DNA from 4 places in the Nonomuraea sp. NPDC059194 genome. Region 3 is predicted to be linked to each of the others. Evidence: riboswitches for the same ligand, from Rfam matches in the RefSeq annotation. Region 3 holds a riboswitch; each other region holds the start of a gene.
What was found. A riboswitch is a leader RNA that binds a small molecule or an ion and turns the genes downstream of it on or off. The one in region 3 is predicted to bind cyclic di-AMP.
Positions count from the first base shown of each region.

Region 1 (4,532 bases), on a different contig from region 3:
GATGCCCAGCAGTTCCTCCCGCACCTTCAGGGTCACCGGGCCGGGCGTGCCGTCGCCGATCGTCCAGGCGCGGTCGGCGCCCTTGACCGATCCGACCGGCGTCACGACCGCCGCCGTCCCGCACGCGAACACCTCGGTGAGCTCGCCTGACTCGCACCCGGCCTGCCACTCCTCGATGGAGATGCGCCCCTCCTCGGCCTCCAGCCCCAGGTCGGCGGCCAGGGAGAGGATGGAGTCGCGGGTGATGCCGGGCAGCAGGGTGCCGGTCAGCGCGGGGGTGAAGAGCTTCTCGCCGAAGACGAAGAACAGGTTCATCCCGCCCATCTCCTCGACGTACCTGTGCTCGTGGGAGTCGAGCCAGACCACCTGGTCGCAGCCGCGCTCGACGGCCTCGCGCTGGGCGACGAAGGCGCCGGCGTAGTTGCCGCCGCACTTGGCGGCGCCGGTGCCGCCGGGGGCGGCGCGGGTGTAGTCGGTGGACAGCCACACCGACACCGGCTGCACGCCGCCGGTGAAGTAGGAGGCGGCGGGCGAGGCGATCACCATGTACTTGTAGGTCTTGGAGGGGTAGTTGACACCCAGCCCGACCTGCGTCGCGATGATGAAGGGCCGCAGGTAGAGGCTGTGTCCCTCGCTGGTGGGCACCCACTCGCGGTCGGCCTGGACGAGCAGCTCGAGAGACTCGACGAAGGTCTCCTCCGGCAGTTCGGGCATGGCCATGCGCAGGCACGAGGCGTTGAAGCGGCCGGCGTTCGCGTACGGCCTGAACGTGGCGATCGACCCGTTGGCCTGGCGGTAGGCCTTGAGGCCCTCGAACAGCTCCTGCGCGTAGTGGAAGACGGAGGTCGCGGGGTCCAGGACGAGCGGCCCGTACGGCATGAGCCGCGCGTCGTGCCAGCCCCTGCCCTCGGTGTAGTCGATCGAGATCATGTGATCGGTGAAGGTCTGCCCGAACCCCGGGTTCGCCAGTACCTGCTCACGCTCCGCCGCGGTGCGAGCGTGGTCGGAGAGCTGCACATCGAAGCTGAGCTTCTGAGCGGTGGTCATGACGGAAATCCTTCTCTTTTCGCGAGATTTGCCCTGAGTCCATTTTGCGATGAACCGGGTAACGGGAACTTACAGCAAACGCCTGGCGTTCTCGCGAGCCGCCAGGCGTTGGTTGTGGTATCCAGGCGGCTACACGCTCGCCGGATCCCGGACAGTTTGGACCCGGCCGAAGGGCGCCAGGCCGCCTTTGGTGCTGGAGTGGCAGGCGGTCAGGCGCCGCCGGATACTCGTGCGGTGATGTCGTCGCCGATCTCGTGCGTCGTACGGCCGGCCCACCCGGCGAGGCGCTCGACGATGTCGTCGGCGACGGCCTGCTCGACGCGGGCCGCCTCCTCGGTCAGGCCGAGGTGGTCGAGCATCATGGCGACGGACAGGATGGTGGCGGTCGGGTCGGCCTTGCCCTGGCCGGCGATGTCGGGCGCGCTGCCGTGGACCGGCTCGAACATGCTGGGCGCGGTCCTGTCGGGGTTGATGTTGCCGCTGGCGGCCAGCCCGATGCCGCCGGCGATGGCGGCGCCGATGTCGGTGATGATGTCGCCGAACAGGTTGTCGGTCACGATCACGTCGAAGCGCTCAGGCTGGCTGACGAAGAACATCGAGGCGGCGTCGATGTGCTGGTAGTCGGTCGTGACGTCGGGGAAGTCGGCGGCGACCCGGTTGAACGTGCGCATCCAGAGGTCGCCCGCGTAGGTCAGCACGTTGGTCTTGTGGACCAGCGTGAGCTTCTTGCGGGGGCGCTCGGCGGCCTTGGCGAAGGCGTAGCGGACCACGCGCTCGACGCCGTAGGCGGTGTTGAGCGACTCCTGGGTGGCGATCTCGTGGGGCGTGCCGCGCCGCAGGACGCCGCCTGCTCCCGCGTAGAGGCTCTCGGTGCCCTCGCGGACGACGACCATGTCGATGTCTTCGGCGGTGGTGTCGGCCAGCGGGGTCTCCACGCCGGGGAAGAGCTTCACCGGGCGCAGGTTGACGTAGTGGTCGAGCTCGAAGCGGAGTCGCAGCAGCAGGTCGCGCTCGAGCACCCCCGGCGGGACGCTCGGGTCGCCGATCGCGCCGAGCAGGATGGCGTCGTAACCGCGCAGCTCCTGCAGGGTTTCGTCGGTGAGGGTCTCACCGGTGGCGTTGTAGCGGGTGGCGCCCAGATCGTAGTGGGTGGTCTCGATCTTGGCGCCGACCGCCTCCAGGACCTTGAGCCCTTCGGCGACGACCTCGGTGCCGATCCCGTCCCCGGGGATGACGGCCAGACGAATGTTGCGCGACTCCATGGCCGGTACCTTACCTGCTCGTCTCGGCTGGCGAACACCGCATCTCAAGGTCCGGACATTCCGTTTTGTCTGGATTGCGGTCTTTTGACCCTTTCGTTAGAGTCCCTGCCAGCCTAATCCGCTGCGACGTCCGCACGGAGCCGGGGACCCATTCCCCCCTGGGGCGAATCGGCATCCCCATGTCGTAGGGCGACTTCCACGCCCGAGCCCGTCAGCTAACCCGGTCGGCCCCGTGGAAGGACATTCCCCTGTCTCGGATCATCACGGCCGCCGTTGTCGGCGGCCTCCTCGCCGTAGGATCAACCGCCGCCGCCTCCCCCGCGACGGCCGCCCCCATCCAGGTGAAGCCCCCCAAGAGCCAGCCGGTCCAACCTGGCGACACCAGGCCCGCTCAGGCCGACCCCGCCCGTACGGTGACCCTCACCGGAGCGGACATCAAGAAGGCCCAGCTCAAGCAGACCCCCAAGCCCGCATGGCAGATCGCGTTGAAGTTCGCGATGTCCAAGCAGGGCACGCCGTACGTCTGGGGCGGCACCAGCCCCAGCGGCTACGACTGCTCGGGGCTGATGCTGAGGGCCTACCAGAAGGCGGGGATCCAGCTTCCCCGTGTGGCCCGCGACCAGTACCGGGCCTTCGACAAGAAGATCGAGTGGAAGGACCTGAAGCCCGGCGACCTGGTGTTCTTCAGCAACCTCGGGCACGTCGGAATGATCTCCAAGGACGGCTACATGGTGCACGCGCCGCGCACCGGTGACGTGGTGAAGGAGGAGAAGCTCAGCGCGTGGCGCCGGCAGGCGTTCGTCGGCGCGGTACGGCCCGACCCGAAGGGCGTGGCGCAGGCGCGGGAGCTGGCCGAGGCCGAGAGCGAGGCCGAGTCGGCCCCGCTGTCACTACGGGCCACTCTTTAGATTCCCATTCATCAGCCCGGGAGCCACCGTCCCCAGGGGTTCCCGGGCTGACGCGTGCGCGCAGGGACGGCCCGGTGGAGCAGGGGGAACTCCACCGGGTGGTCCCGTTCAGCGGGGAAAGGGGGAGCCGCCGTTGTCCCTGCGATCCAGCGCGGTCTGGACGGCCTCCGCCGCCTCCTCGTCATGGTCTTCGGCGCGGTTCCATGGATACATGTCGTACACGTGACTCAACTCGTTTCGCGGACGCGAGTGGATCGGACGTCGGATCCCGGTCGCGAATCCGACCGGGCCTGAACTCGTGGGTCCGGATCACGGACCAGACGAATGGGGACTTAAGGCCGACGCAACGCCGCTCACCGCGACGGGTAGTCGACCTGCCCTAACAGGCCCCGTCGCGGCAGGTAAGAATTACGAGCACCCAGCGCATCCATTCCAAAGTACCTGGCACATTCCGGGCTGTCTCGTTGGGCGTCCGAACATCTCACTATTTGAGACGCCGTTGCGGCGGCGCGCGGGAGCTCCCCGAGGAGCGTCCCCTGGACGGGCACCGCCCGGTGACCACGCAGGCGCGTGGTACGGCTTGCCGTACAGACGCAGAAAAAACGCCTCCGCACCACAGGTGCGGAGGCGTTCCGAAGGCGGAGCCGGTCAGTCGGTGAGGTCCACCGAGCGCCCGCTGTCGGCGCCGATCTCGGCGACGATCTGGTCCACCACGTCCGCCGGGATCGCCGAGTCGACGGTCAGCGCGATCAGCGCCTTGCCGCCCTTGACGTCCCGCGCGACCTGCATGGAGGCGATGTTGATGCCCTTCTCGCCCAGCAGGTGGCCCACGACGCCGACGATGCCGGGCCGGTCGGTGTAGGTGAAGAAGGCCAGGTGGTCGGTCGGCTCGATCTCCATCTCGTAGCCGTTGACCTCGACGATCTTGGTGATCTGGCGCGGCCCCGAGAGCGTGCCCGACACCGAGACGGTCCGGCCGTCGGCCAGCACGCCGCGGACGCTGACGACGTTGCGCCAGTCGGGGCTCTCCGAGCTGGTAACCAGCTCGACGGTCAGCCCGCGCTCCTTGGCCAGCAGCGGCGCGTTCACGTAGGTGACCGCGTCCTCGATGACGTCGGTGAAGACGCCCTTGAGCGCGGCCAGCTCCAGCACCCGCACGTCCTGCGCGGCGATCTCGCCGCGCACCTCGACGTCGAGCTTGGTGGCCGTCTCACCGGCCAGCGCGGTGAAGACACGGCCCAGCTTCTCGGCCAGCGGCAGGCCAGGCTTGACCTCCTCGGCCACCGCGCCGCCCTGGACGTTGACCGCGTCGGGC
Region 1 covers NZ_JBHZBH010000055.1:11,253-15,784, reverse strand. Annotated here, with positions in the region: gene ACFXJ8_RS39655 (branched-chain amino acid aminotransferase) at 1-1,047, opposite strand, end outside; gene ACFXJ8_RS39650 (3-isopropylmalate dehydrogenase) at 1,257-2,309, opposite strand; cyclic di-AMP (ydaO/yuaA leader) riboswitch at 2,410-2,553, shown strand; gene ACFXJ8_RS39645 (C40 family peptidase) at 2,651-3,217, shown strand; gene serA (phosphoglycerate dehydrogenase) at 3,866-4,532, opposite strand, start outside.
Region 1: another riboswitch for cyclic di-AMP. It lies ahead of ACFXJ8_RS39645 (C40 family peptidase); the one in region 3 lies ahead of ACFXJ8_RS27665 (NlpC/P60 family protein).

Region 2 (4,532 bases), on a different contig from region 3:
ATCAGCCCCGCGGTGATGGGAAGATCGAGTCATGCGTGACTTGGGTTGGGGCATCGCCGCCACGGGCGGGATCGCCAGGACGGTCGGCGCGGTGATCGCCGCCGAGCCCGGCATGCGGGTGGCCGCCGTGGGCTCCCGCGACCAGGGCAGGGCGGCCGAGCTCGCGGCCACGCTCGGCGCGGAGGCGGCCTACGGCTCCTACGCGCGGCTGTGCGAGGATCCGAACGTCGACGTGGTCTACGTGGCCACCCCGCACGCCCAGCATCTGGAGGTGGCCGAGGCGGCCATCGCGGCGGGCAAGGCCGTGCTGTGCGAGAAACCTCTCACCGCGAGCCTGGCCGACGCCGAGCGGATGGTCGAGCTGGCCAGGCAGGCAGGCGTCTTCCTGATGGAAGCGATGTGGATGCGCTTCAACCCCCTGATCAGGGGGTTGCTGACCGAGGAGCGCTTCGGGGCGCTGCGCTCGGTGCAGGCCTCGTTCGGGTTCGTCATGCCGTACGAGGAGCGGCATCGGCTGTGGGATCCGGCGCTGGGCGGCGGAGTCCTGCTCGATCTGGGGATCTACCCGTTCGGGCTGGCGCAGCTGCTGCTCGGCGAGCCCGCCGAGACCTATCTCACCGGATCGCTGGGGCCCTCGGGCGTGGACGCCGAGGTGGGGGCGCTGCTGACCTACGAGGGCGGGGCGCGGGCGCTGCTGGACACCTCCCTGCTCAGCCCGCTGGCCAACACCGCGACCGTGGTGGGCACGGGGCTGCGGGCCGACATCGCCGCGCCGTTCTGGGCGCCGCAGCGGATCCTGCTGTCGGGGCCGGGCGTGGAGCCGGAGGAGATCGTCCTTGACCCGGCCATGAACGGCTATGCCGAGGAGGTGCGCGAGGTGCGCGCGGCGCTGGCCGAGGGCAGGACGGAGAGCCCGATCATGCCGCTGGAGGAGAGCCTGGCGATGATGCGGATGCTGGAGGAGGCCAGGATCAGGCTAGGCGCGAGATAGCGCGGGCGCTGGCCTCCTCGTGCCCGGATCGCACGGCCTGGAGGAAGTGCGCGCGGGCCTGCTCGGGGCGGCCTTCCCTGTCCTCCAGCAGGCCCAGGTTGAACATGGCGCGCGGGCCCGCCTCGGTGTGGCCCGACTCGATGGCCAGGGTGTAGCAGCGGCGCGCCGCCTGGGTGTCGCCGCAGCAGTCTTCCAGGACGCCCAGGTTGAACATCGCCCTGGGGGTGGCGGCTCTGCCGTACCAGTGGCGGGCCTCGTCGAGGCGGCCGCGCTCGTCCTCGATCAGCGCCAGGTTGAAGGCCGCCCGCTGGGCGGCCACGGGATGACCGGTTTCGATCGCCAGGAGATACCATCGCCGGGCTTCGTCCGGACGGTGTCCGTCTTCCCGCAGCCCCCTGTTGAACAGGTCCTGTGGCGACATGACCTGACCGTAGATGATCGCCGTACCTTTATCAATTTGTAAGGTACTTGCCCCGTGTATTACCTTAGGCTCCACTCGAGGCAAAAACCGGGCAATCCGGACATTGCCAGACATTGCAATCATCACAGGATCGCCTGTGACCGCTGAATCCGCACCACGCGGAACCGGGGACCCAATCTCTCTGGGGTGAATCGGCACATCGTGCCGTAGGGCAGCTTCACGTCCGAACCCGTCAGCTAACCCGGTAAGCGGCAGGAAGCTAGCAAGGAGTCCCCCTTTTCATGGCAAAGCACCGTCGTAGCCGTGCCCCGAAGCTCACCTACGCGAATGCCGCGCTGGGCGCACTCGTCTTCGCAGGCGCCCTTCTTCCCACCCACGCCGCCCAGGCCGACAAGCTCCCCCTTGCCGACGGCCCGCGGGTAGCCGCCCTCGCCAGCCCTCCCAAGGAGGACACCAGCAGGGTCGACACCGCCAGCAAGGCCCAGACCAAGGCGATGCCGAGCGCCGCCGTGGTCCTCGCCGAGGCCAAGAAGCAGATCGGCGTCAGGGAGAACTCCCGCGGCGGCGGCACCAAGTTCCAGGACTGGTACGTCAACTCCCAGCGCGCCAGGGAGACCGTCGCCAGGGACGGCGGCAACGTCCGCGCCTACGCCAACGCCGCCTGGTGCGCGATGTTCGTCTCCTGGGTCGGTGAGCAGACCGGCGCCCGCACCCAGGTCGGCTGGGACGCCTACACCGTCACCCACGCCAGGTGGTTCAAGGCCAACAAGCGCTGGGGCAGCGAGCCCAAGCCCGGCGCGGTCGTCTTCTTCTCCTGGAAGGGCGGCAAGGACCTCGACGACATCCGGCACGTCGGTTTCGTCGAGAAGGACAACGGCGACGGCACGATCAGCACGATCGAGGGCAACACCGGCAACGGCGTGGTCGAGCAGCGCGTCCGTCCGAAGTCGCAGGTCGTCGGCTACGGCTACCCCAGCTACGGCGCCTGACGACTCGCTCGCCTTCCCCCGGCGTACGACAGCGGCCGCGCGCCCCGCGCGGCCGCGGTCGTTTCCGGGTCCTGGTTCTTATGCCTCGGCCAGGACCAGGGTGAAGTCTCCCGCGGGGTCGGTGTAGCGGCGGCGCACCTCGAACCCGGCGGCGGCGAGCTCGTCCCGCAGTCCCTCCGGCCGGAACTTGGCGCTGATCTCGGTACGCATCTCCTCCCCCCGGACGAAGTCCACCGACAGCCCGAGTCCCCCGATCCGCACCCGCATGTCCCTGCTCGCCCGCAGCCGCATCTCGATCCAGTCGTGGCGCGCGTCGTACAGCGCCACGTGCGTGAACGCCTCCGGCTCGAAGTCGGCGTCCAGCTCCCGGTTGATCACCCGCAGCACGTTCCTGTTGAAGGCGGCCGTCACCCCCGCCGCGTCGTCGTATGCCGCCACCAGCCGCCCGGTGTCCTTCACCAGGTCGGCCCCGAGCAGGAAGGTGTCCCCAGGCCGGAGCGTGGCCCGCAGTTCCTTCATGAACACCTCCCTGGCGGCCGGTTCGAGGTTGCCGATGGTGCCGCCGAGGAAGGCCACCATCCGCCGCCCGGCACGCGGCAGCAACGCCAGGTGGCGCTCGAAGTCGGCGCACACCGCCCGCACGGCCAGCCCGGGGAACCGGCCGGCCAGCCGCCGCGCCGCAGCCGCGAGGGTGACCGCGTCCACGTCCACCGGCGTGTAGGCGCGCAGCGTGCCCGCCGCCGCGAGCGCGTCCAGCAGCAGCACGGTCTTCTCGCTGGTGCCCGAGCCCAGCTCGACCAGCGTGTCCGCACCGCAGGTCGCCGCCACTTCCGCGGCGCGGGCCCGCAGGATGGCCAGTTCGCGCCGCGTCGGGTAGTACTCGGGCAGCCGGGTGATGCGGGAGAACAACGCGCTGCCCTCGGCGTCGTAGAACCACTTGGGCGGCAGCCACTTGGGCGAGGCCGTCAGCCCGGTCCTGACGTCGTGTTCGAGCGCCTGGCGCAGGTAGTCGCGGTCGAGATGGTTGATCACATGCACGGTCGGGTGGCTGACGAACACAGGGCCTCCTGGGGTGAGATCACAACGGCTGGACGCGGACGTCGTCGCGGGTGACGGTCAGCAGGCTGCGCTCGGGAACGGCCTGCCAGCCGGGCAGGTCGTCGAGCGGCTCGCTGGCCACGCGCACGCCGTCGTGAAGCCGGTGGTGGAAGAGCGTGTCGCCCCAGACGGTCGCGGCGATCGACGCGCCGTCGCAGGCGAGCAGGTTCAGGCGGGCGGCGGGGTCCTTCTCCCCCGCCCGGACGACGACCTCGGTCAGCGCCTCGCCCAGGCCGAGCCCGGCGCGCCCGCGCAGGAACACGGCGGCGGCCACCCAGGCGGCGTCGCACGCGCTCTCCGCGCGATCGGCCAGATCGTGGGTCAGATCGTCGACAAGATCGCGCAGCGCGTCTCTGACGACGCGCCCGTTGTGGCTGAGGAGCCAGCCCCGATCGGCGAACGGCGCGGTGGCGCTCTCCTCGATCGGCATGCCCACGGTGGCCGAGCGCACGGCCGCCAGCAGGCAGGTCGAGCGAGCGACCTGCGCGAGCGCGGGCAGATTGGCATCGGTCCAGATGGGTACGGCACGCCGATACCGGACCGGCTCGGCCCGCCCGGGGTCGTACCAGCCCATGCCGTACCCGTCGGCGTTGATCAGGCCGTAGCGCTGGCGCCGCGGCGCGTACGACTGCTTGAGCAGGCCGTGCTCGGGCTCGTGGATGAGCCAGGTGAGCGGGCGCGCGGCGCCCAGCCAGGCCGCGTGCCTGCACATCAGACCGGCTCCGAGCGGGCGCAGCGGAAGCCGGTGAAGATCTGCCGGCGGATCGGGTAGTCCCAGTTCCTGAACGTGGTCCGCACCGCCGCCGGGTCGGCCGCCCACGAGCCGCCGCGCAGCACGCGGTAGTCCTGGCCGAAGAACACCTCGCTGTACTCCTTGTACGGGAAGCTGCGGAAGCCGGGGTAGGGCTGGAACCAGGAGGCGGTCCACTCCCACACGTCTCCGACCATCTGCTCGGCCCCGTACGCGCTGGCCCCGGCCGGGAAGGCGCCCAGCGGCGCGGGGTGGGCGGCGCGGTGGCCGAGGTTCGCCCGA
Region 2 covers NZ_JBHZBH010000008.1:168,979-173,510, reverse strand. Annotated here, with positions in the region: gene ACFXJ8_RS13825 (aldo/keto reductase) at 1-1, shown strand, start outside; gene ACFXJ8_RS13820 (Gfo/Idh/MocA family protein) at 32-991, shown strand; gene ACFXJ8_RS13815 (tetratricopeptide repeat protein) at 972-1,412, opposite strand; cyclic di-AMP (ydaO/yuaA leader) riboswitch at 1,544-1,678, shown strand; gene ACFXJ8_RS13810 (CHAP domain-containing protein) at 1,694-2,401, shown strand; gene egtD (L-histidine N(alpha)-methyltransferase) at 2,480-3,460, opposite strand; gene egtC (ergothioneine biosynthesis protein EgtC) at 3,480-4,211, opposite strand; gene egtB (ergothioneine biosynthesis protein EgtB) at 4,211-4,532, opposite strand, start outside.
Region 2: another riboswitch for cyclic di-AMP. It lies ahead of ACFXJ8_RS13810 (CHAP domain-containing protein); the one in region 3 lies ahead of ACFXJ8_RS27665 (NlpC/P60 family protein).

Region 3 (4,532 bases):
TCAAGGAATGGGCCGAGAACCACATCGAGGATGTCGAGCGCGCCCGCGAACGGTATGACGCCAATTCGGGATAAGGGCAGTTTCCTGTAAGGCGGTTGTGGACCGTTCTTCGCACCACAAGCCACGCGAGTTCTTCATATAGAAATGATCAAGTCAATAGCGGCCGTCAAGCGCCGCACGAAACGACCTTGACGACCTTTCCCGTATGCGTTTACCGTCTGCGAGACGAGCAGCTTGCTCGGGCCGAGACGTCGCCGAGTTGTGCTGTTGGGGGGAGGGCCCCGATGGATGTGCTCACCGACGACGGAGTCGTGCTGAGCCAGGATGACCTGGATCTCCTCGCGGAGCTGGCCAAGGGCGTCACGGTCGACCGCGTGGGCAGGACGCTGGAGATCAGCGGCCGCACGGTCCGTCGCCGCCTGCGCGTCATCTGCGACAGGATCGGCGTCGCCACGGCGATCGAGGCGGTGGCCTGGGCGGCACGCCGAAGACTCATCTGACCCGGCATCTCGTCGGCTCCAGCCGACTCTGGTCGGCTCTCACCGGCTGCTTCAGTCGGCGATCCGTACGGCTCCCGCGAACGGCCGGTTGGCGATGGAGGCGATCCGGACGACGTCGCCGGTGCGGGGCGCGTGCACCATCATGCCGCCGCCGATGTAGATGCCCACGTGGTGCAGGTCGCTGTAGAAGAAGATCAGATCGCCGGGGCGCATCTGCTCGCGCGTGATGTGGGTGCCAGACGTCCACTGGTCGCCCGTGTAGTGCGGCAGGCTGATGCCGACCCGCTGGTAGGCGGCCATGACCAGGCCGGAGCAGTCGTAGGAGCTCGGGCCCTCGGCGCCCCACACGTACGGCTTGAGCTGCTGCGTCAGCGCCCAGCGCGCGGCGGCTGCCGCCTTGCCGCTGCCGACGATCGGCAGGTTGACCTTGGTGGCGCGGGTGCCGGGCCGCCCGGCCTCGCCGAGCGCGCGCCTGAACAGGCTGCTCTCGACCTTGGCCACCATGGAGGAGATCTTGTCGCGCCTGCCGTCCAGGTCGTCGACGAGCTTCTGCACCTCGGCCAGGCGTGACTTGGCCGTCGCCCTGGCCTGCTCGGCGGCGGCGATGGACTCGGCGAGCTCCTTGACCTCCTGGCCCTGCTGCTGGCCGAGGGCGTAGGAGGTGGCGGCGGCGTCGAGGAAGGCGTCGGGGTCGGCGGAGCTGGCGAAGGCGAGGCCGTTGGAGAAGCCGCCGGTCATGTAGGTGCTCTCGGCGAGGATCGTGGCCCGCGCGCGTTTGGCGGCCAGGTCGGCCTCGCTGGTGGCCAGGATCTTCTTGGCCTTCTCCGCGGACTTCTTGACGCCCTTGAGCTTCTCGCGCTGGCCGTTGTACTGCTCGGTGAGCGTCTCGATGTCGTTGTGGAGCTTCTCGACCTGCTCGGCGAGCTCCTTGAGCGTGGGTTTGGGGTCGGCTGTGGCCGTACCGAGTGGCGTGGTGAGGGCCAGGACGGCCATCGCGGCGCCCACGATCGCGAACCGCATCCGGCGGGAACCGGGTTCGTGGGGGCGGGCGTGCTCGCCCGCGGACTTCCCCTCGCGGCTGCGCCTGCGCTTCACCAACCAGCTCCTCTCGTAGTCGCCGACCGGGTTAGCTGACGGGTTCGGGCCGGAGCAGCCCTACCGAGCGTGGCTCGGACTCACCCCTTGGCGACTGGCGGCCGCCGGCGGGTCCCCGGCTCCCCGTGTTGGGGGGATTAGGCGCGCCCCCACGCCTTGGCGCGCGGGGGACATCGTCGGTGGACACTAGTGCAAGCAAGGTTCGTGCTCAACCAGAACTGCCAATCCAGTAGAGGACGCGCATCCAAAGGATCACGGACAGATCACGCAAAAGCCCGATCGACCAGGGGATTGCAAAGCTTTTACCGAGATTCGCGAAGGTTTGTCGGGTTTGTCGTGCAGGGATGCGTAACGTGCTCGCCCAGCCACAGTGAGTCATGTGACGGTAGTTAAGGGTGGGCCGAAACGAGCTAGGTACGCTGAAGGGCCATGGAGCAGGTCGTCGAGCGCACAATGCAGGACACCGAGATCGTCGTACGGCGGGCCCGCACGCCGGACGTCAGGTCGATCAGACGCCTGGTCGACATCTACGCGGGAGCGGGCCGCAAGCTGCTGGAAAAGGCCACGGTCACGCTGTACGAGGACGTCCAGGAGTTCTGGGTCGCCGAGCGCGGCGGCCAGGTCGTCGGCTGCGGCGCGCTCCATGTGCTCTGGGAGGACCTCGCCGAGATTCGCACGGTCGCCGTGGACCCCGCCGTCAAAGGTTCAGGAATCGGTCACCGTATTGTTACCGCGCTCGTGGCAGCGGCCCGTGACCTGGGGCTTCGCAGGGTCTTCTGTCTGACGTTCGAGGTCGACTTCTTCGCCCGGCACGGCTTCGTGCCGATCCAGGGGACACCGGTGTCGCCCGAGGTCTACGCCGAGTTGCTGGCCTCCTACGACGAGGGTGTGGCCGAGTTTCTCGACCTCGAGCACGTCAAGCCCAACACCCTTGGCAACACCAGGATGTTGCTCCATCTGGACGCAGTTGACTATGGGGTTGACCAAGGGGAAAGGTGATTGTTGATACTCATGTCGATACGTTGGGCAACAGCAAGCATGTGTCCTGACATGTGCCACATGCGCCATCGAAGCGAGGTGACACGGTGAGCACTGGACAGCCGCCGTATCCGCAGGATCAACCTGATGACAATTCCGGATACGGTCAGCAGAACGCGGGACGCCCGGGCGAGCAGCCCGATCCTGACGTGACGGTCGTGGGCTACCGCCATGAGGGCGGCGGCTACGGCCAGCCGCCCCAGGGCCAGCCCGACTACGGCCAGCAGCAGGGCCAGCAGCAGGGCTACGGCCAGCAGCAGCAGGGATACGGCCAGCAGGGCTACGGTCAGGGTCAGCAGCCCGGCTACGGCCAGCCCTCTGGCCAGCAGCCCCCCTACGGCCAGCCCGGCTACGGGCAGCAGGCGGCCTCCTCTGGCCAGCAGCCCGGCTACGGCCAGCCCGACTACGGTCAGCAGCCCGGTTACGGCCAGCAGCAGGGCCAGCAGCCCGGCTACGGTCAGCAGCCTTCCTACGGCCAGCCTGAGTACGGCCAGCAGCAGGGCTACGGCCAGCAGGCCTCCTCGGGTCAGCAGCCCGGCGGCCAGCCCGACTACGGTCAGCAGCCCGGCTACGGCCAGCAGCAGGGCCAGCAGCCCGGCTACGGGCAGCCCGCGTCCGGCCAGCAGCCCGGTTACGGTCAGCCCTCGGGACAGCAGCCCGGGTACGGCCAGCAGCCCGGCTACGGGCAGCAGGGCCAGTCGCAGCCCGGCTACGGCCAGCCGTCGCCCTACGGGCAGCAGCAGCCCTACGGCCAGCCCGGCTACGGCCAGCAGCCCGCCTACGGGCAGCCCGCCTACGGTCAGCCCTACGGGGCGCCGGCCGGAGTGCAGCCGCCCGGCGCGCCCGCCCCGCTCGCCGAGTGGTGGCAGCGCCTGGTCGCCCGCATCGTCGACGGCGTGATCTTCGGAATCGTCTGGTTCGTGCTGGGCATCATCCTGGCCATCATCTTCGTGGCCACCTACGACCTCAGCACCGGCGCCACGAGCGGCCTGAGCACGATCGTGGTGTCGGCGATCGCAGCGGTCGTGGCGGCACTGGCCTACGTGGCCTACGAGTTCCTGCTGACCAAGTCCAAGGGCCAGACTCTCGGCAAGATGGTCATGGGCATCAAGATCGTCCCGGTCGGGGGCTCCGTGCCTCCGGGTGGCCTGTCCAGCGACGTCGCCCTCAAGCGGGCGGGCGTCACCTGGGGTGGCGTCATCCTGAATGCGGTGCCGGTGGTCGGCGGGCTTCTCGCTTTCGCCGCCGTGGGCGTCAACGGCGCTTCCCAGCTCTGGGACAAGCCGCTGCAGCAGACCTTCGCCGACAAGGTCGCGGGAACTGTGGTCGTGAAGATCAAGTAACCGTATACGCGGGAAAACGGGGGCCGGCTTGACGCCGGTCCCCGTTTTCGTGTCTTGGCCCTGTAATCGCCGTCGGCGCTCGTACAGAATGGGGCTTATGGTCGCGCCGCCGCCGGGCGTGCGGGCCGTACCGGCTGATTGGTGGGAACGGCTCGTCGCGCGAAGTATTGAGGGCCTCGTGGTCGGGGTCTTCTATTACATTCTGTTCATCGCGGCCTGGGCCTTGTGGCGGACTGTAGGGTTGCTGGCCGTCTATGGCGACTGGCTGCCCGGGTTCTCGGCCTGGCTCGTCGTCGGGCTGGCTTATGCGGGCTATGACTGCCTGGCTCATTACCGGCGGCGCCGTACCTTCGGGAAAGCGATCATGAAAATTAGGCTGGCGCCCGCGCCGGGGCGGCGGCTGTCGCTGGCGGATCTGTCGAAACGCGCGCTCCTCTATCCCGGGCCCTTGGTGCTGGTGGAGATTCCTGTCGTCAATCTCGTTGTGGGAATCCTCGTGTTCGCCGTGGGGCTGTCTATCTTGATCGACAAGCCCTTGCAGCGGGGGTTGCACGAC
Region 3 covers NZ_JBHZBH010000025.1:59,884-64,415, reverse strand. Annotated here, with positions in the region: gene ACFXJ8_RS27670 (LuxR C-terminal-related transcriptional regulator) at 285-500, shown strand; gene ACFXJ8_RS27665 (NlpC/P60 family protein) at 552-1,595, opposite strand; cyclic di-AMP (ydaO/yuaA leader) riboswitch at 1,601-1,749, opposite strand; gene ACFXJ8_RS27660 (amino-acid N-acetyltransferase) at 2,025-2,594, shown strand; gene ACFXJ8_RS27655 (RDD family protein) at 2,681-3,976, shown strand; gene ACFXJ8_RS27650 (RDD family protein) at 4,074-4,532, shown strand, end outside.

Region 4 (4,532 bases), on a different contig from region 3:
CGGACGACGTGGTGGCCCCTCCTGGCGAGCAGTTCGCAGAACTCGTCGTCCCAGTGGACGAGCTGGGAGCCGAGCCCCATGATCAGCAGGAGGGGCCGGTCTTGGGGGGCGCCGAACTTGTCGTAGGCGATCTCGATGCCGTTGGCGTCGGCCATGAGCGTCATGCGAAACAGAATTCCATTCTGTTTCGCATGACGGCAAGGGGTTCTAGCGGGAGATGACCTTGCGTGCGCTGCCGTGTCGCGACCTCGGTGGTCCTAGCGGGAGATGACCTTGCGCAGGTGGCCGCGGCCCAGGTAGCCGGCGCCACCGACGATGGCCAGGCCGCCGATGAGGGCGAGCGCGGTGCCGGTGTGGCCGTTCTCGTCCTTGGTCTCGGTACGGGCGGCGGTGGTCGTGGTGCCCGAGTCGAAGGCTGCGGGCTCGACGGCCGCGCCGCCCTGCTCGTCGCCCTTCTTCTCGTCCTTCTTCGCGACGACCTCGACCTTCTTGGCCTCGGCGGCCTTCTTCTTCTCAGCCACGGCGAGCAGGTCGACCGGCGGCTTGGCCGGGTTCCTGTCCTTGCGGCTCCACGCGCCGCTGGAGAAGGCGACCGGGTGGTTCTTCTTGCCCACGCCGTCGCCCCACTTGGTGATGACGTACTGGACCTTGATGTGGCCCTGACCGCCGTTGCCGTTCACCATCAGGCTGTTGGGGTTGAACCTGCCGCCGGTGAGGTCGGCGAAGGTCTTGGCGTCGAGGTCGAGCATGATGCCGTTGTTCGAGGGGTTGCCGGGGCCGCGGTCACCGACGAAGAACGGGGCCTTCTTGCCCTTGTAGATGACGTAGCCCTCGGTCATGAGGGGCCAGCTCGGGCTGGCGGCAAGGCCCTTGCGCATCGAGATGCCACTGGCGGGCAGACCGGTGTCACCGGCGCGGCCGGAGGCGTCGTCCCAGTAGTAGGAGGCGGTGGTGGATCCCTGGAGGAGGGTCCGCTGCTCGGTGGCCTGGCTGATGTCGGGGGCGGTGGGCTCGGCGAAAGCGGCGGCGGCGCCGGTACCGGCGGCGAGGGTGGTGGTGACGAGCAGGGCGGAAACGCGCATGCCGAAGCGGCGGGTCATGAAAGTCCTTTGTGCGAGGGATAGGGAGATCCGCGCTCAAATGAAGATCAGGCAAAGGCGTAGCCGGGCATGGGCCTGACAGTCGCTACGCAAAAAGGGAGCGCGAAGGAAGCGGGAAGAAGGCGCCGCTCAGTTCGGGGGGTGCAAGTACACGAGTATGGTCCTCTCCATCTCGCCTACCGGGTTAGCTGACGGGTTCGGGCGTGGAGATGCCCTACCGGCACTGGGCCGGATTCACCCCAAGGAGATGGGTCCCCGGTTCCCGCGTTCGCGGGATTCGGCGCCGACCGGCCGACTCTCCCTGGTGAAGAGCTCGGTCACCGCTCGGTAATGCAATGGACTCTAGGGGCAAACCACCCCAAAGGCAAAAGCAAAGCCATGAATCGGAAAGAAGATCTACCCTTTATCGTCACGATTCGACAGGCGCAGAAGGCACGGAAACCCCTGCGAAACAACGGGTTTCGCAGGGACCGGCACGGTAATTCGATCAATGGCGAAAAATCATGAAAAAGTCTTGGTTGAACGCCGGATTGGTCACGGCGTCGAGGGGCGCGGCCCCAGCGGTACGGGTCTGGTGGCGCGGCCCTGGCGGGGCGGCTTCGCTTTGCGCGGCCCTGGCGGGCTTTGCTTTGCGCGGCCCTGGTGGGGCGGCTTCGCTTTGCGCGGCTTTGGTGGTGCGGCTTCGCTTTGCGCGGCCCTGATGGCGCGGCTTTGCTTGGCCGTACGGGGCGCCCCGTGTCCGCCGCGCCGCGGACACGGGGCGCGGTCCGTCAGACCTCGAGCTTCTCCTCGATCGCGCGCAGCCGGTGCCGCGCCATCGCGAGGTTGGCCCTGGCCCGGTCCAGCGCGAGGTAAAGGAACAGTCCCTTGCCGCCCCTGCCGGTCATCGGCCTGATGATGTGGTACTGGCCGGTCAGCGTGATGAGGATGTCCTCGATGGTGTCCTTGAGGCCGAGGGAGTCCATCGTGCGCAACTTGGCCTTGACGACCTCGGTGTTGCCCGCGGCCGCCACCTGCAGGTCCAGGTCCTTGGCTCCGCCCAGGGCGCCCAGCGCCATGCCGCTGCCGTAGTCGACCACGACGGCGCCGACAGCGCCGTCGATCGCCATCATCTCCTTGAGAGAGACGTCCATGCTGGCCATGCGTTTCCTCCGTGTGGATTGAGTCACTTTCGCGATGCGATGGCGGCGACGCTCGCCGCCGTCTTGCGACCCTCCAGTCGCAGCAGCCCGAGGTTGGTACCGGGCTCAGCCAGGACTGTGAGGACGATCGTGGGACCGGCCGCGTAGAAGGCGGCGAAGCCCGCGGTGCCCGAGATGAGGGTTTCCTCCAGGGCGCCCTTGCCTGCCATGACGGCCATGCGCTTGCTGAGCGCGAGCAGCGCGGCCGAGAGCGCCGCCGTCTGCTCGACGTTGCCGCTCGGCAGGTCGCTGGCGATGGTCAGCCCGTCCACGCTGCAGGCGATGCTCCCGCTGACGTCGGGAGTGCGTTCACGCAGGAGGACCATCTCTCTCAGCACCTCTTCCCGCAGCTCCACCGGTGGCCTCCTTCTGAGTGAGGGGAACCTCACGACAGCTCCTCCAGCGCCTTCTTCAGCCGGATCAGCAGGTTGATGTCGGTCGGGTCCGCGGTCACCACGGGCCCGAGGGGCAGCGTCGGAGCCTCGGGGCTGGGCCGCGGCCGCGGCTCCTCGGCCCGGCCGAGCCGCCTGGGCAGCACCGGCCGCGCCATGCCCTCCAGACGCGCCACCCCCTCCGCACGCGCCACCCCCTCCGTGCGCGCCATCCCGTCCGGGCGTGCCATGCCGTCCAGGCGTGTCATCGCCTCCGCGCGCGACATCTCGTCGGGGCGCGCCATCCCGTCCGGACGCGCCATCCCGTCCGGGCGTGCCGTACCGACTGGGTGTGGTGTGCCTTCGGGGTGCGCGCCTTCGGGGTGCGCGAGCAGGCCTGCCGCCGCCAGCCGCCGTACGGCCAGCAGCGTCGAGTAGCCGGGCCTGCCGAGCCGCATGGCCAGCTCCAGCGGGGTGGCGGCGCGGTCGGCGTGGACGAGGATCTCCCACTGCAGGTCGTTCAGTACGACGCGGTGGCCGGGCAGCCGTCTGACCGGCGTCACGGGGGCGGTGTCCACCTCGGCCGACGGCCAGATCCCTGCCAACTGAGCCCTCCTCCGCCCGCACTCCCGGACGACCTCCTCGACCTCGAAGTACCAGTGGGCCCCCAGCCAGTGCCGTTCCCCCGGCCGGAACTTGGGCCGCGTCCCCGTGACGGGCAGCAGGAAGTAGGCCGCGTCGAGCACCGCCCCGAGCACGCAGTGCTGCAGCTCGCCCTTGGTGAGCATGCCGTCCTCGACCAGGCGCGCGCCGCCGCCCTCCCGTTGCGCCCTGCGCAGGGCGGGCGCCGACACCCTGCCGCTGGCGATCAGCACGTCCTCGGCCCTCGGCGTGTCGGCGCACTCCATGTAGGTGACCCGGCCGGCGTCCATGAAGATCGCTCCGGCCCGCCCGACGCGCAGGGCGCCCGTCGAGCGTTCCCTCGCCAGTCCGGCGAGCAGCGTGTCCAGTGCGGGCATGTCACCTGGTCAACTGTCCTGAGATGGCCTGCAGGCGGTAGCGGGCCAGGGCGAGGTTGGCCCGTTCCTTGTCCAGCCGTACGTAGAGGACCAGCGCCCCCTCGAACGGCGTCGTCAGGTGGCGGATCAGGTGGTGGCCCTTGTCGGTGGTGACGAACAGCTCGTCGACGCGGATCGTTCCATCCGGGGAGGTCTGGGCGAACCCGTCCGTCGTGTGGCGCAGCGCCTCGCTCAGCGCCGCCGCCGCGCGTTCGGTGTCGAGGCCCTCGCCTCCGCTGGCGGCCACCGCCATGCCGCTGGTGTGGTCGACCACCATCGCGTCGAGGGCGCCGGGTATGGCCATGACCTCGGCCAGGCAGTCATCGAGTCCCAGCACGAAACCCTCCCTCACCATCGCGCTGACCGGGACAGCGTAGGAGGATGCGGGGTCGCTATAAGAAGGGACAAGCCCACGGTTATGGATATTTATAGCCAGAGGAGCGAAAAAGCCCTCCAGAGTGGCAAGGCTATTCCGCCACGCGACTATTGAGAATGTTTCTCATATTCTCTCGCCGTTGTGCTTCACCGCAGCTCGGCCCGAGGGTGAATCGTTTCAGCACAACAAAAAGCAGGGTGGGTACGGCATCGCCGTACCCACCCTGGAACCTGAGGCGTCAGCCGCCGCTCTTACGACGGAAGGTCCGCTTGCTCGAGGCGGGACCATGGGCGCCGTGAATCTTCGAGGGATCCTTTCCCTTGCCGCCCGCAACCGAGTCTGCGTGCGCGTTGTTCTTGCGCTCCAGCGCCTCGCGGAACTTCCGCTTCAGCTCATCCTCGGGAGCCTCGATGGGCTCGGGTTCCGCCGGTGTTTCAGCCATCAGG
Region 4 covers NZ_JBHZBH010000042.1:12,246-16,777, forward strand. Annotated here, with positions in the region: gene ACFXJ8_RS35855 (alpha/beta fold hydrolase) at 1-164, opposite strand, end outside; gene ACFXJ8_RS35860 (hypothetical protein) at 258-1,100, opposite strand; cyclic di-AMP (ydaO/yuaA leader) riboswitch at 1,259-1,393, opposite strand; gene ACFXJ8_RS35865 (hypothetical protein) at 1,871-2,242, opposite strand; gene ACFXJ8_RS35870 (roadblock/LC7 domain-containing protein) at 2,266-2,637, opposite strand; gene ACFXJ8_RS35875 (hypothetical protein) at 2,667-3,671, opposite strand; gene ACFXJ8_RS35880 (roadblock/LC7 domain-containing protein) at 3,673-4,047, opposite strand; gene ACFXJ8_RS35885 (DUF5302 domain-containing protein) at 4,325-4,528, opposite strand.
Region 4: another riboswitch for cyclic di-AMP. It lies ahead of ACFXJ8_RS35860 (hypothetical protein); the one in region 3 lies ahead of ACFXJ8_RS27665 (NlpC/P60 family protein).